Regions from separate parts of the Martelella mediterranea DSM 17316 genome, predicted to be linked through region 1. Evidence: riboswitches for the same ligand, from Rfam matches in the RefSeq annotation. Region 1 holds a riboswitch; each other region holds the start of a gene.
What was found. A riboswitch is a leader RNA that binds a small molecule or an ion and turns the genes downstream of it on or off. The one in region 1 is predicted to bind thiamine pyrophosphate.
Positions count from the first base shown of each region.

Region 1 (3,578 bases):
ACTCCCCCCTCACTGTCGCTGTCGCGACATCTCTCCCCTCCGGGGCGAGAAGGCTTGGGGGCTATGCGGCATGGTTCGCCGCAGTATGCTGGAGGTGAGGCAATGTCACGCACCCACCGCACAGCCAGCCCACCACCTCGCTTATAAAGGAGTGGGGCTGTTGCATGCAGGCGCGGCGTCTTGCTCCCAATATTCTCTCCCGCTGGCGGGAGAGATGCCCCGAAAGGGGCAGTGAGGGTGGCGCAGCATTTCAAATTGTGAAGGCGTTCGTAGTGATAGACTCCCCCCTCACTGTCGCTGTCGCGACATCTCTCCCCTCCGGGGCGAGAAAGTTTGGGGGCTATGCGGCGCGGTCGTTTGCTGTGGTGCGGCACCAAGCGAGAGGCAGCGTCCCGTCTCCATTTCGCCGTCGCGTGGCTCGCCCTCACCGCGCGCTCATGGCGTTCAGCCATTCGTCGATCCATTTCTGGCGGTTCTCGGCGACGACGTCGGGGGAAAATTGCAGGGTCTTTTGCGGTTTGACGGCGTTTTCGAAGGCGGCGGGCAGCGGCTCGCTGGTCGCGGCCGCGGGCATCATCCAGTTGTGGGTCGGGATCGCGTCCTGGAAACCGGGGGTGAGGATGAATTCGAGGAAGGAGCGGGCGAGTTCCGGGTCATCGGCCACGGTCGTCATGCCGGCGACCTCGATCTGGATGTAGAGCCCGTCCTTGAAATCGATCGCCTTGTAGCGGTCGCTCCCCTCCTCGATCTCGTGATAGGCCGGCGAGGTGGTGTAGGACAGCACCATCGGCGCCTCGCCGCTGGTGAACAGGCCGTAGGCTTCCGACCAGCCCGGGGCGACCGTCAGGATCCGGTCGGAGAGCTTTTCCCATTGCGCTGCGGCGTCATCGCCATAGATCGACTTCATCCACAGCAGCATGCCAAGGCCCGGCGTCGAGGTGCGTGGGTCCTCGATCACCAGTTTCTGGTCGGCGGGTCCGTTCACCAACTCGTCAAGCGTGGTCGGCGGGTTGTCGATGCTTTCGGTGTCGTAGACGATGTCGAACCAGCCGTAATCGAAGGGCACGAAGATATCGTCGGAAAAGCCACCGGGGATATCGGCCGCTTCGGTCGAGACGCCGGATTTCGCGAAGAAGCCGGTTTCCTTCGCTTCGTGGACGAGGTTGTTGTCGAGGCCGAGAACGATATCGGCCGGGCTCGACTGGCCTTCGAGCTTCAGCCGGTTGAGGAGCGCAACGCCGTCCTCGACGCTGACGAATTTCAGCGTACAGTCGCAGGTCTGCTCGAAGGCGTCCTTGACCACCGGCCCCGGACCCCATTCGGCATCGAAGCTTTCATAGGTGTAGACGGTGAGGACCTTGTTCTCCTGGGCGCCCGCCGGCAGCGCCGGCAGCGCCGCAAGCGCGAGAATGGCGATGGTCGTGCGATAGGTCATGACGCCTCCTTGTGTTCGATAACTGAAGGGGAAAACGGCGTCCTGCGCGTCTAATCCCTCCGCCGGTGCTAGCCGGATCAGGTTCTTCGGGTTGGCTTAAAGCCTCTCAGCGAAAATCGCACCCCGTTAGAGCTGACCAAACACCTATCGCGGCGTACCCGGCATTTCAAGAGGCGCGCGATTTGAAAAAATGGCCCGGAAGCATTAGGTAAAGGCGTGTCCGGCCTGCCGGACGAAAAGTCGGTCGTCATGCGAAATAAAGCGTGTCGGCTCATCCTTCAGGGGCGAAAGCACTCTGGAAAACCGGAAACGGCGCGGCCGATCTCGGCCAGCGTGCAGTGTTTCAAGGAAGGAGCACACGAGATGACAGAAGCAAAAGCGGGCGATACCGTTCGTATTCACTATACCGGAACCCTCAATGACGGTTCGACCTTCGACAGTTCCGAAGGCCGCCAGCCGCTGGAATTCACCGTCGGCGCCGGTCAGATCATTCCCGGCCTCGACCGCGAGATCGCCGGCATGAATGTCGGCGACAGCCGCGATGTGAAGGTCGATTCCAGCGAAGCCTATGGCCCCCATGACCCGCAGAAGGTGCAGGTCGTGCCGCGCTCCGCCATGCCGCAGGAAGTGGAAGTTGCCCCCGGCATGCAGCTTCAGGCGCGCACGCCAGATGGCCAGACCGTGCCGCTGATCGTGACCAAGGTCGAGGAACAGGAAGTCACCGTCGACGCCAATCATCCGCTCGCGGGCCAGGATCTGAATTTTGCTGTCGAGTTGGTCGAGATCGTCAAGGCCGCCTGATCAGGGCCTGCCGCACGGTTTTCGAACTATGTGAAAATATTGCGGCGCGAAGGTGGCACATTGCCATGATTTTGCCATTCTTTGGCTGAATGGCTTTGCTAATAATGGGCTGGTACGCAAATGTGTGTGTCAGCCCTTTTTGATGAGCCATCCCCATGCCGGATTCCCGGAACGTCTATTTTATCGATCGAAAATATTCTCCTTCACCGATGGAACCGAAACGGGCCTGCCTCGTTTGTGACTCGTCCGCGCCCGTCTGGCGCCGGGCATTCGCGCAACCGCGCCTGCGCGCTTCCGGCGGGCGAAGGGAATGAGTATGCTGCTCTGCACCATTTCATATTATCTATCCATTTAAAGCCAACGGGATTTACGCATGAAGAGACGAACCTTTCTGGCCCAGACCGCGGTTGGCGCGCTCGCCCTTTCCGGAATGGGCGGCGAGGCATTCGCGCAGCAGGCGGTCGAGCCGGGAAAGATGCCGGAGGCCAATGCAACGGTCGAGGCGTCAGCGCCGCCTCCCGATGCCTTCACTTTCGACACGCTTACCGAGCAGATGAAGGCCAGGGCCGGCGAGCCCTATCAGGAGCCGTCCCAGGAGGTTCCCGAGCCGTTCCGGGACCTTCAGTATGATGATTACCGCGCGATCCGTTACGATCCCAACAAGGCGATCTGGCGCGACCAGTCCGATTTCCAGCTTCAGGCCTTCGCGCTCGGCTGGCTGTTCAAGACGCCGGTCGATATCTACGAGGTCGCCGATGGCGCGGCGCAGAAACTCGAGTTCACGGGCGATGACTTCATCTACCGCGCGCCGCTGGATGTCGAGCAGTTCCATGGCGTCAAGCTGCCGGGGGTCGCGGGCTTCCGGATCAACTATCCGCTGAACCGACCGGAAGTCTCGGACGAGCTGATCTCGTTTCTGGGCTCGTCCTATTTCCGCGCGCTCGGCCAGAACAATCTTTATGGCCTTTCGGCGCGCGGGCTCGCGGTCAACACCGCGACCAGCCAGGGCGAGGAGTTTCCGCGGTTTTCCGCCTTCTACATCATGCGCCCGGGAACGGAGAACGACAAGATCACTGTCTTCGCCGCGCTTGACGGCCCGAGCGTGACCGGCGCTTACCGTTTCGTGATCACGCCGGGCAAGAACACGCGCATGGATGTCACCGCGCGACTCTTTTTCCGGAACGATATCGAGCGTCTCGGCGTTGCCCCTATGACTTCCATGTTTCTGTTCGGGCCGGCCAACCATCATGCCTTCGATGACTACCGCGAGCGGGTTCATGACAGCGAGGGCCTCAAGATCGTGCGGGCCGATGGAACGGAGTTGTGGCGCAATCTGCAGAAT
Region 1 is NZ_CP020330.1:985,183-988,760, forward strand. It holds gene thiB (thiamine ABC transporter substrate binding subunit) at 425-1,435, opposite strand; TPP riboswitch at 1,473-1,571, opposite strand; gene Mame_RS04520 (FKBP-type peptidyl-prolyl cis-trans isomerase) at 1,799-2,236, shown strand; gene Mame_RS04525 (OpgD/OpgG family glucan biosynthesis protein) at 2,610-3,578, shown strand, end outside.

Region 2 (3,578 bases), 880 kb from region 1:
CAGGCGATCTGCGTGAGTTCCCCCAGCGTTACGAGCTCGGCGAACTGCGCCTCGTCGTTGGCATCGGCGATGGAACCAGGCCGCAATCCGTCTCCAAGACTGAAGCTGACATCATAGGCCCGCGCGATGTCGCAGATCTCGTCAAAATGCTCGTAGAGGAAGCTCTCGCGGTGATGATGCAGGCACCATTTGGCCATGATCGAGCCGCCGCGCGATACAATGCCGGTGACACGGTTCACCGTCATCGGGATCATGTGCAGCCGCACGCCGGCATGGATGGTGAAATAATCCACCCCCTGCTCTGCCTGCTCGATCAGCGTGTCGCGAAACACCTCCCATGTCAGGTCCTCGGCGATGCCCCCGACCTTCTCCAGCGCCTGATAGAGCGGCACCGTCCCGATCGGAACCGGCGCGTTGCGGATGATCCAGTCGCGGATATTGTGGATGTTGCGGCCGGTGGAAAGATCCATCACCGTATCGGCGCCCCAGCGGATCGCCCAGACCATCTTTTCCACTTCCTCGGCCATCGAGGAGGTCACCGCCGAATTGCCGATATTGGCATTGATCTTGACGAGAAAATTCCGGCCGATCGCCATCGGCTCCAGTTCCGGGTGATTGATGTTGGCGGGGATGATCGCCCTGCCCTTTGCAACCTCGTCGCGCACGAATTCAGGTGTGATGAAATCGGGGATTTCGGCGCCGAAGGCTTCGCCGTCCCGTTCCATTGCCTGCCTTGCCGCCTGCCGTCCGAGATTTTCGCGGATGGCGACAAACTCCATTTCCGGGGTCACAACACCGGCGCGGGCATAGGCCATCTGGGTAACGGCGCGGCCGTTCTTCGCGCGTTTCGGTTCGTGCCGCACCGGGAATTCCGGCACCAGCCGCTTGCCCTCGGCGAAACCATTGTCCGCAGGCTTCACATGGCGGCCGTCATATTGCTCGGTGTCGCCGCGCGCGGCAATCCAGGCCTCTCGCAGGCGCGGCAGGCCGCGTTCAATGGCGATCTCGGCTTGCGGGTCGGTATAGGGGCCGGAACTGTCATAGACGGTGACAGGCAGTTCGCCTGCTGTCGGATGCACATCGATCGCGCGCATCGGCACGCGGATATCGGCGTGAAACGCCCCCCGGTGCCAGACGCGGCGCGAGGCGGGCAGCGGACCCGTGGTGACGGTTGGGAAAAGGTCTTTCATTGGTCGGAGCCTCCAGTGCTCGAAGCGTGGAGACCCAGTTCCCGGTAATGAATGGAGATTGGCCGCGTGAAACACGCCATAAAAGTCTCCGCCGGAGACGCGCGGCCCGAACACCATCCCTACGCCAGTATGAACTGGATCAGGTTCATCGGGTCACTGCGCTGCACGGACCTGCCGGTCCGGCCATCAGAATCTCAGCCCCTTGTCGGGACCCCCCGGGTGAATGCGCCAAGATTGCGGCCCGCGCCGCGCTTTGTCAACCGCCGGACAGGCGATTGCCGAGATGTTCGCTTCCTCGAAACTGAAGACCGCAGACTTTCGTTTCCGGATTGTGATCAGTCGGTCGTTTCCCGTTCTGGCCTGACGAAGAGCCAGCCCGCCCATATGAGATACCCGAAGATCGCGATCATCAGGATCGCGCGACCGGGATAGGGATTGATCCGGTCGTCAAGGATATTGACTTCCGGCGTCAGCGCGGCAGCGCGGCGCAGGTGCGGGTCGACCGCTGCGTGGAGGCCGAGATTCCGGTTTATGGCTGCCACGCTTTTATCCTGCAGCGGTCGCGGCTCGTCGAAGAACGCATTGGGACCCTGCTGGCCGATCAAGAACCGGTCGGATGTGGCGGGTCCGAACAGGATCATTTGCGTGGAAAGCGTTTCGACGGTCTCGTCAATGCCCGGATATGTGCCCGCGGCGATCTGCGCCTCGCGCATGACCGGCATGGAAAGACGGTCGGCATTGGTCCACCAGCCGGCAACATCGGCAAGGGTGACATCGTCCGACCGCGCGAAAAGATCGACCAGATCCTGACGGCCTCTTGCGGCAAAGATCAAAGCCAGGTCGGCATCGCCATCGCGCAATACCGCTGACGCGGCCTGTGCGCCAAAGACATCCAGCGGCATGACGCTGATGTCTCGGTTGCTGTTGTGGGCGACGGCCAGCGCGAGCGTATGCGAGGCCGACCCCACCGGTCCCGTCGCAATCGTCAGCGTTCCTTCCGGCAATGCGCGGTCATCGGAGCGCGTCAACACATGCAGGAAGGTCGAGCCGATGGCGGCGATCGCCTCGACACGCTCATCACGGATCACGCGGCCATCGGTCAGGCTGAAGCCGGAGAGCGCCGGCGTCAGCGCCAGCCTCGCTTCGCCGCTTGCCATCGCTTCCAGCGGCACATTGGTCGACAGAAGATTGACGTCGCGGCCGCGCATGGATTTGCGGACCGCGCGCAGCGTTTCGATGCCGGCATCGGTGCCCATCGTCTCCGGTCCCATGGCGATGGCAAGAACCGGCGTGCGCTCGCGTGGCGGCTTCGCCACCAGGCCGAGGTCGTAAAGCGCCTGCCGCGCCACGCGGTTGACCGGCCGGCCATCGAGGCGCACAGCGGCGTTCAGCGACCGCATCATGTCGTCATCAATCCTGCCCGCCAGTTTCTGCATGGCGGCGGCGATGTCGGGAGTCCGCTCCAGCGCGAGGTCCGATGTCAGCGGCGCGGCCTGATAGACGGGAAAGAACCCCGTGGCATCGCTGAGCGCGACAAGCTCGTAATCGCTTATCTCCGGATCCGTGGAGAGGCCGACGATGATGTCGACGCTTCTTTCCAGAAGCGCGTCATACATGCCCTCCCGGCTCGTTTCGCTGAACACCTCGATATCTTCGAATGTCAGACCGAACCGGTCCAGGAAAGGCTCCAGCCCGTCGCGGGGTCGCTCCGCGAAGGATTGCGTGACGCCGAGGCGCAGCCTGCCATCCGCACCGGCAAGATCGGAGATGTCATCGAGGTGATTGGCGGCCGCGATGGCTGGCCGGGTCAGAACCACGTAATCGGTTTCGAAGCCGAGCCTGTCGAGCAGGACAAGGCCGTTGCGGGCGAGCCCCTCGGAGGCCACCCGCATGGCTTCGTCTGCATCATCATTGCTGCGCGCGCCCAGGAACGCCAGCGCCGTGCCGGTATATTCGGGATATAGATCGATGTCGTCGTCGATCAGCGCCTGGTAGACCACGCCCGTGGCACCGAGCGAGGGCATGCGCTTGACCGACACGCCATCCTCTTCCAGCAGAAGGGCAAACATTTCCGCCAGAACGCGGCTTTCCGCCAGGTTCTTGGAGCCCACCCTGACAGGGTCCGACGAGCAGCCCGCCAGCAGGATAACGATCAGCAGCGAGACAAATGCCCTCATGACATCACCTCATTGGTATCGGCCTCGACCGGTTTCTCGCGCGAGGGATCACGTCTTAATCGCCGCAGGAAACTGACGATCTGCAAGATCAGGATCGCGGAGAACGGTATCGCGCCAAGCGTCGACATGGCCCTTGCCACATCGACGGATCCCGCCAGAAGCGTTGCTGCCGTGATGACGGCGACGATGCTGCCCCATACGATTTTCGCGG
Region 2 is NZ_CP020330.1:105,189-108,766, forward strand. It holds gene thiC (phosphomethylpyrimidine synthase ThiC) at 1-1,190, opposite strand, end outside; TPP riboswitch at 1,289-1,418, opposite strand; gene Mame_RS00520 (glycine betaine ABC transporter substrate-binding protein) at 1,526-3,367, opposite strand; gene Mame_RS00525 (BCCT family transporter) at 3,364-3,578, opposite strand, start outside.
Region 2: linked by a shared signal. The riboswitch ahead of thiC (phosphomethylpyrimidine synthase ThiC) and the one ahead of thiB (thiamine ABC transporter substrate binding subunit) in region 1 are both predicted to bind thiamine pyrophosphate.

Region 3 (3,578 bases), 1.0 Mb from region 1:
CGACAAGGCCAAGGGCGTCGCCCATTTCGCCGTGCCGATCGCGCGCGGCCAGGCGCTGATGCGGGCGCTGCAAGGCAGTATCTCGGGGCTCTGCCTGCCGACCTATGTGCTCGATATTCCGGGCGGCCAGGGCAAGGCGCCGATCGGACCTTCCTATCTGGAGGAAATGGGTGCCGACGAATACGAGGTCACGGATTACCGGGGAGGAAAACATTCCTATTCCGACTGGCGGTAAACGCCAGTCTGGCCGCGCCGGGTGCGTCATCTCCGTTGTGCCTCGCCCTGAGCGAAGGCCAGGGCGAGGATTGCTTCCTTTGGAGGGACGCTGCGCCGCCCTCAGGCGCCGATGGTGCGCGCCTCGATTTCCTCCAGCGTGATGCCCTTGGTCTCGGGCGCTGCGGCGATCGCGTAGACGATGCCGACGACGCAGAAGAAGGTGAAGATCGCGAAGGTCCCGACAATGCCGATGCTCGCCAGCAATTCCGGAAACGTCAGCGCCACCAGGAAGTTGAAGAACCAGTTGGCAATCGAGGCGAGCGCCATGCCGCGCGGACGCAGCCTGAGCGGAAACAGCTCCGCCATATAGAGCCAGGGCAACGGGCCGAGACTGACGGCGAAAAAGGCGATGAACGTGAAGATGCCGATCATGGCGAGATAGGGGGTTGCCGCGACATCCATCATCGTCGCCACGGTCACCAGCGCCATCGACGCCGCGGTTCCGATGAAGCCGAGGATCAGCAGCTTGCGCCGGCCCATGCTTTCCACCAGATACATCGCGACCACGGTCAGCGCGACATTGACGACGCCGATGCCGACGGTGGCCAGAAGATCGGTCGTGGTGCCCGAAAATCCGGCATTCTTGAAGATTTCCGGGGCGTAATAGATGATCGCGTTGATGCCGGAAAGCTGCTGCAGCACGAACACGATCATGGCGAAGCTCGTCACCGGCAGGATGCCGCGCTTCAGGAAGGTGCTCCACGCCGGGGTCGCCTCCTCGTCCTTGGCGCTTTCCTGGATCTCGGCGATGATCTCATCGACCTCGGCGGGCGAAGATTCCGGCTGCAGTTTCGCGATGATATCGCGCGCCTTGTCGGCATTGGAATTGAGCGTCAGCCAGCGCGGCGTTTCCGGCGACAGCAGGATGCCGATCAGCGCCACGATCGACGGGAACACGCCGACGCCGATCATCCAGCGCCAGTCGCCCGAACCGCCAAAGGCCGCGTCCGACATGTAGGAGACCATGATGCCGATGGTGATCATCAACTGGAAGGCGGAGACGATGGTGCCGCGAATGCGCGCCGGCGCGACTTCCGCCAGAAACATCGGCGCGGTCATCGCCGAGGCGCCAATGCCGACGCCGATCAACAGGCGGGCAAGGGTCAGCACATACTGGTTGAAGGCGAGCGCGGAAATCAGCGAGCCGACCAGAAAGATCAGCGCGCCGAGAATCAGCATCGGCTTGCGCCCGTAGCGGTCGGTGGTGACCATGGCAAGCAGCGTGCCCGCCACCGCGCCGAGCGGCACGGCCGAGGTGATCACCCCCTCCATGAAGGCCGAAACCGTGAAATCCTGCTTGATGAACGGCAGAGCCCCGGAAATCACGCCCTGGTCGAAACCGAAGAGCATGCCGAACAGCGCTGCCACAATGACGATGGCGATGAGCATGGGTTTTCCTCCGCTTGGACGGCCGCTGCCGCCTTCCCCTCTTATGACCCTTTTTATGAACCGCCGCTGAAAACCGCAAACGGCCTTATACCAAAAGTTGAAAGTCGAAACGGCACCCGTTGTCAAATCCTTTTGGACCTTAGCGTTTATATTAGCGGCGTTCCCGACTTCGCCGCCGAGCCCCTTGACCGACGCACGATCGCGCGGCATAGAGGACGCATCCGAGGGGTGTGTCCGTGACACTGAGATGGCCGATGGCCGAACCCTTGAACCTGATCCGGGTTATGCCGGCGTAGGAACGGAGTTTGGTCTTGAGCGACACGCCCAGAAAATCAGCCTCTATTGACGCCTCCGCTGCCCGGTTCTGCCGGGGAGAGCGGGATTGAAGCGCACCCTTTCGGCGACACTCACCTTTTGCGCGATCGTGTCCGGGCTTCTTGTGCTCTGGCAGGCGATCATCGTTTTCGGCGAGCTGCCGCGCTATATCCTGCCGCCGCCGCTTGCCGTGCTGGCGAAGTTCCAGACCGCCCACGCGATGCTGCTAGAAGAGGCGCTGGTGACGCTCAGGGAAATCCTGGCGGGTTTTGCCATGGGCGCGGTCTTCGGCGCGGCGGCGGCGATTTTCATTGCCGCCTTTCCCCGCATCGGCCGTTTCATCTGGCCCGTTCTGGTGGTGCTGCAATCCTTTCCGGTCTTCGTGATCGCGCCGATGCTGGTGCTCTGGTTTGGCTTCGGCATCGCCTCCAAGGTGGTGATGACGACCATCATCGTGTTCTTCCCCGTCGCCTCCAGTTTTGCCGACGGGCTGAGGCGCACCGACCCGGAGATCGTGGCCGCGGCCCTGCTCGATGGCGCGGGGCATTTCGAGATGTTGCGCCACATCCGCCTGCCCCTGGCAATGCCGCATCTGTTTTCCGGCCTCAGGATCGCGGCCCCGCTCGCGCCGCTCGGCGCGGTGGTGGGCGAATGGGTGGGGTCAGCCGGCGGGCTCGGCTTTCTCATGGTCCAGGCCAATGCCCGCATGCAGAGCGAGACCGTGTTCGCCGCCATGCTGATCCTCGCGCTCGAGGCCGTGCTTTTTCGAAAGGCGGTGGATCTCGCCGCCCCCTTCTTCACCCGCTGGTCGCATGAGGATTGAGCGACCGGCGCAACCGAACAGGAGAATGACATGCTGAAGAAACTCGCATTCGCCGCCGCTCTCGCCCTGGCTCCCGGGCTGGCGAGCGCCGCCGATAAGCTCGACGTGATCCTCGAATGGTATGTAAACCCCGACCACGCGCCGCTGGTGATCGCCGCCGAAAACGGCTATTTCGCCGATGAGGGGCTCGACGTGGAACTGGTGCCGCCATCCGACCCGTCGATGGTGCCGCGCATGGTGGCGACCGGCAAGGTTGATATCGGCATTCACTACCAGCCCAATCTCTATCTCGATCACGAGGCCGGCATTGATATCGTCCGCTTCGGCACACTGGTCTCGACGCCCCTCAACACGCTGACGGTGCTGAAAGACGGGCCGATCAAATCCGTCGCCGACCTGAAGGGCAAGAAGATCGGCTTCTCGGTGGCCGGTATCGAGGATGCGGTGGTGGCCACGATGCTTGAAAACGCCGGCCTCACCAAGGACGACATCACCCTGATCAATGTCAATTTCGCGCTCACGCAATCGCTGCTTTCGCAACAGGTCGACGCGACCATCGGCTCGTTCCGCAATATCGAGCTGCCGCAGATGCGGATCGCTGGCCACGAGGGCAAGGCCTTCTTCCCGGAAGAGCATGGCGTGCCGGTCTATGACGAGCTGATCTACGTGACCCGCAGCGACATGCTTGACGATGACCGGCTGCCACGCTTCCTCGATGCTGTGGAAAAGGCGACGGTCTTCATCGTCAACCATCCAGAGGCGGCATGGGAGAGCT
Region 3 is NZ_CP020330.1:4,610,523-4,614,100, forward strand. It holds gene Mame_RS21460 (lysine-2,3-aminomutase-like protein) at 1-235, shown strand, start outside; gene Mame_RS21465 (sugar porter family MFS transporter) at 337-1,665, opposite strand; TPP riboswitch at 1,880-1,981, shown strand; gene Mame_RS21470 (ABC transporter permease) at 2,048-2,803, shown strand; gene Mame_RS21475 (ABC transporter substrate-binding protein) at 2,834-3,578, shown strand, end outside.
Region 3: linked by a shared signal. The riboswitch ahead of Mame_RS21470 (ABC transporter permease) and the one ahead of thiB (thiamine ABC transporter substrate binding subunit) in region 1 are both predicted to bind thiamine pyrophosphate.

Region 4 (3,578 bases), 1.2 Mb from region 1:
AGCGGAAAAAAAACTTTCACCGCTGTGCCTTCCTGCACCCCCGTTCCATAAATTGGACGCAAGCTCGTGCTCTTTCGGTCGGGAGGCCGATGCGCTAGGCTTGCGCACGAATGGAGCGGGGTTATCTGTATGTATCTGACGCGACGCGCGTTTTCTCTCGGGGCGATTGCAGCAGCGCTTTCAGCGTGCACGAACAGTTCGGTTGGCAGTTTTTCCTCCGTTGCCGATCCGGCGATGCGGCCGGTGGCCAATCCGGAATGGAACGCCTGGGTCGCCGGGTTCAAGAGCCGCGCGGCGGCGCGCGGGATTTCCAACGACACCCTGACGGCGGCCTTCGCCAATGCCGGGTACACGCCGGGGGTTATCGAGCAGGACCGCAACCAGACCGAATTCAAGCGCACGCTGGAAGACTATCTGGCCATTGCCGGCTCCGATGAGCGGATCGCCAAGGGGCGCGCCAATTATGTCCGCTACCGCGATGTTCTGGAGCGGATCGAGGCGACCTATGGCGTCGACGCCAATGTGATCGTCGCCATCTGGGGTCTTGAGAGCATGTATGGCGAGCGGCGCGGCAGCATTCCGGTGGTCTCGTCGCTCTCGACGCTCGCCGTCGAGGGGCGGCGCGGCGCTTTCTTCGAAAGCCAGCTGGTCGGGGCGATGCGGATCCTGCAGAACGGCGATATCACGCCCGAACGGATGACCGGAAGTTGGGCCGGCGCCATGGGCCATACCCAGTTCATCCCGACCTCCTATCTCGGCTACGCCGTCGATTTCAATGGCGACGGGCGGCGCGATATCTGGGACGCCGACCCGACCGACGCGCTGGCCAGCACCGCGAACTATCTTGCCCGCTCGGGATGGCGAAAAGGTCAGCCCTGGGGCGGCGAGGAGGGCTCGCCCGGCGCTGCCATCGACGGCACCAGGATACAGCCGCAGGCGGGCGGTCCGGTCTTCGTCGTCGGGCACAATTTCAACGTCATCAAGCGCTACAATAATTCCACCAATTACGCGCTGGGTGTGGGATATCTCGCAGACCGGATCGCGGGCGCTGGCCCACTCAGGGGCAGTTTTCCCGATGACAATTACGGCTTCAGCGCCGACCAGCGCAAGGAATTGCAGTCGCGGCTTTCGGCGGCGGGCTACGATGCCGGCACCATCGACGGCGTGTTCGGCGACCAGACCCGCGCGGCGATCGCCGCCTATCAGCGGCAGAACGGGCTGAATGTCACGGGCGAACCGTCGATGGCTCTGCTGCAAAGGCTTCGGTAAAACCCGTCGGTGGAACGCTCGCAAGTTTTCTTGCGTTGCCGCCAGACGCTACGTTTCCGGCCTGCCATTGACACAGGCCCAAAAGCCGGACAAAACCTGACTATTCCGAGGGGTGCATCCTGCGATGCTGAGACGGCGGTGAGCCGGACCCTTGAACCTGATCCGGGTCATGCCGGCGTAGGAACGGAAAATCTGGCCGCTCTGCCATAACCTTTCTCTTCTCCGCCGGTCTCCGTGATTGCAACATCCTGGGGATCGCATCATGAAGCCTTGCCTTCCAATACCATGCGCGGGCCGCCGATGGTTCAGCCGTCCGAACGGATGTTTAGAGACAGGCGCCGCCTGCGAACGGCATCGTCCGTACCCATGACGGCGATCCGCAGCACCGCCGGACGGTTTGCGGACGCGCTGGAGACGGCGCTCGGCATGCTCGCCGCCGTTATTCTGATGGCGATGCTCGCCCTTGTCGTGGCGGGCGTCGTGCTGCGCTATGTCTTCCACACCGGCGTCGTCGGCATGGAGGATCTGGGAATCTGGCTGAATATCGCGCTGATCTCGGCCGGCCTGCCGCTCACCCTCTCCGGACCGCTGTCAATGCGGCTCGACGGCCTTGTGAGGCTGCTCCCCGATCGGGCATCCAGCGTGCTCGCTGCCGTGGCCGACGGCTTCAGCGTCGTCGCGGGCTTGATCCTGTGCCTTGGCGGACGTGAGGCGATCGCGTTGCTCGGCGGAATGTCGCCAACGCTTGGGCTTCCGGAATGGGTGCGCTTCGCCTTTCCGGTGGCGGGCGGGCTGGGTCTGCTCGTGTTGCTCTGCCTGCGCCGCCTGGAGCGCTCGAGCGGCGCGCGGCTGATCTTCGGCTTCGCGCTCGGCGGGTTTGTTTACTGGGCGGTTGGCCGGTTTGCGATCAATATCGCGCTGCCGGCGAGCCTGCCGCTCGCGCTTGCCGCCGCGCTCGGCCTCGTTGCCGGCGCGCCGCTCGCCCATGTTTTTCTGGCATCGTCCTACGGCGCGATTGCCTTCGGCGCGTTGCAGACGGAGCAGGCGATCATCGCCAATACGGTGGCCGGCATGTCGAAATTCCTGCTGCTGGCGATCCCGTTCTTTCTCCTTGCGGGCGCGTTTCTGAAGCTCTCGGGCGCGGCCGGCAAGCTCGTGCAGTTCGCGGCCTCGCTCGTTGGCCATTATCGCGGCGGGCTGGCGCAGACGACGCTTTTGACAGGGGTTCTGTTTTCCGGCGCGTCCGGTTCCTCCGTCGCCAATGCCGCCTTTGCCGCCTCGACCTTCCACCCCGAACTGGTGCGCCATGGCTATCCGCCCGCCCGCGCCGGCGCGCTTGTCGCCGCGTCCTCGGTTCTCGACAACGTCATCCCGCCGTCGATCGCCTTTCTCATCCTGGCGACGGCGACCAATCTCTCCGTCGGCGCGTTGCTTGTCGGCGGGCTGTTTGCCGGCCTGCTGATGGCGGTTTGTCTCGCCGTCGCGATAAGGCTTGCGATGGGGACCGCGAGCGGCGCGCCGCCGGCTTCGGCGGAAACGCGCAGGCGTGCCGGGATCGCGGCCCTGCCAGCCTTCGTCCTCGGTCTGATCGTGGTGTTCGGCATTCGCCTGGGCATTGTCACGACGACCGAGGCGGCGGGGCTTGCGGCGCTCTACACGCTGATCCTGGCAGCAACGTCCCGCCGTTCCGGTTCCAGCATTGTCGCCGCCTTCCGCCAGTCGGCGGCAGAGGCGGCGGCGATCGGCCTGCTGATCGGGGCGGCGGCCCCCGTCGCCTTCCTGCTCGCGATCGACGATATCGCCGGGCTTGTGCGCCACCTCGCCGGCCTGTTCGGGGGCAGCGCCGTTGCCGTGCTCCTGCTCGCCAATGTGCTGCTGCTGGTCGCGGGCCTGGTGATGGATATCGGGGCGGCGATCCTGCTTCTTGGTCCCGTCCTGCTGCCGGTCGCCGTTTCCGCCGGAATTGATCCGATCCGCTTTGGCGTCGTCCTCGTCGTCAACCTGATGATCGGCGGACTCACCCCGCCGGTCGGCATGCTGGCCTTCGTGGTCGGCGGCGTCACCGGTCTTTCGCCGGAAAGCCTGTTCAGGGCGATGCGTCCCTTTCTTCTGGCGCTTCTCACCGCCCTGCTCGTCATCACCCTCTTTGCCGTTCCTGTCTGAAAGGTTTGTCTGCCATGACTTCGCTCAACCGTCGCAGTCTCATGAAAACAGGCGCTGCCGCCGTGGCAGTGCTTGCCGCGCCCGCCTATCTGCGAACCGCCAGCGCTGCCACGCGCGATGTCGTCATCGCCTCGCTTCTCAGCGAG
Region 4 is NZ_CP020330.1:4,432,479-4,436,056, reverse strand. It holds gene Mame_RS20700 (lytic murein transglycosylase) at 130-1,269, shown strand; TPP riboswitch at 1,368-1,470, shown strand; gene Mame_RS20695 (TRAP transporter large permease) at 1,636-3,432, shown strand; gene Mame_RS20690 (TRAP transporter substrate-binding protein) at 3,447-3,578, shown strand, end outside.
Region 4: linked by a shared signal. The riboswitch ahead of Mame_RS20695 (TRAP transporter large permease) and the one ahead of thiB (thiamine ABC transporter substrate binding subunit) in region 1 are both predicted to bind thiamine pyrophosphate.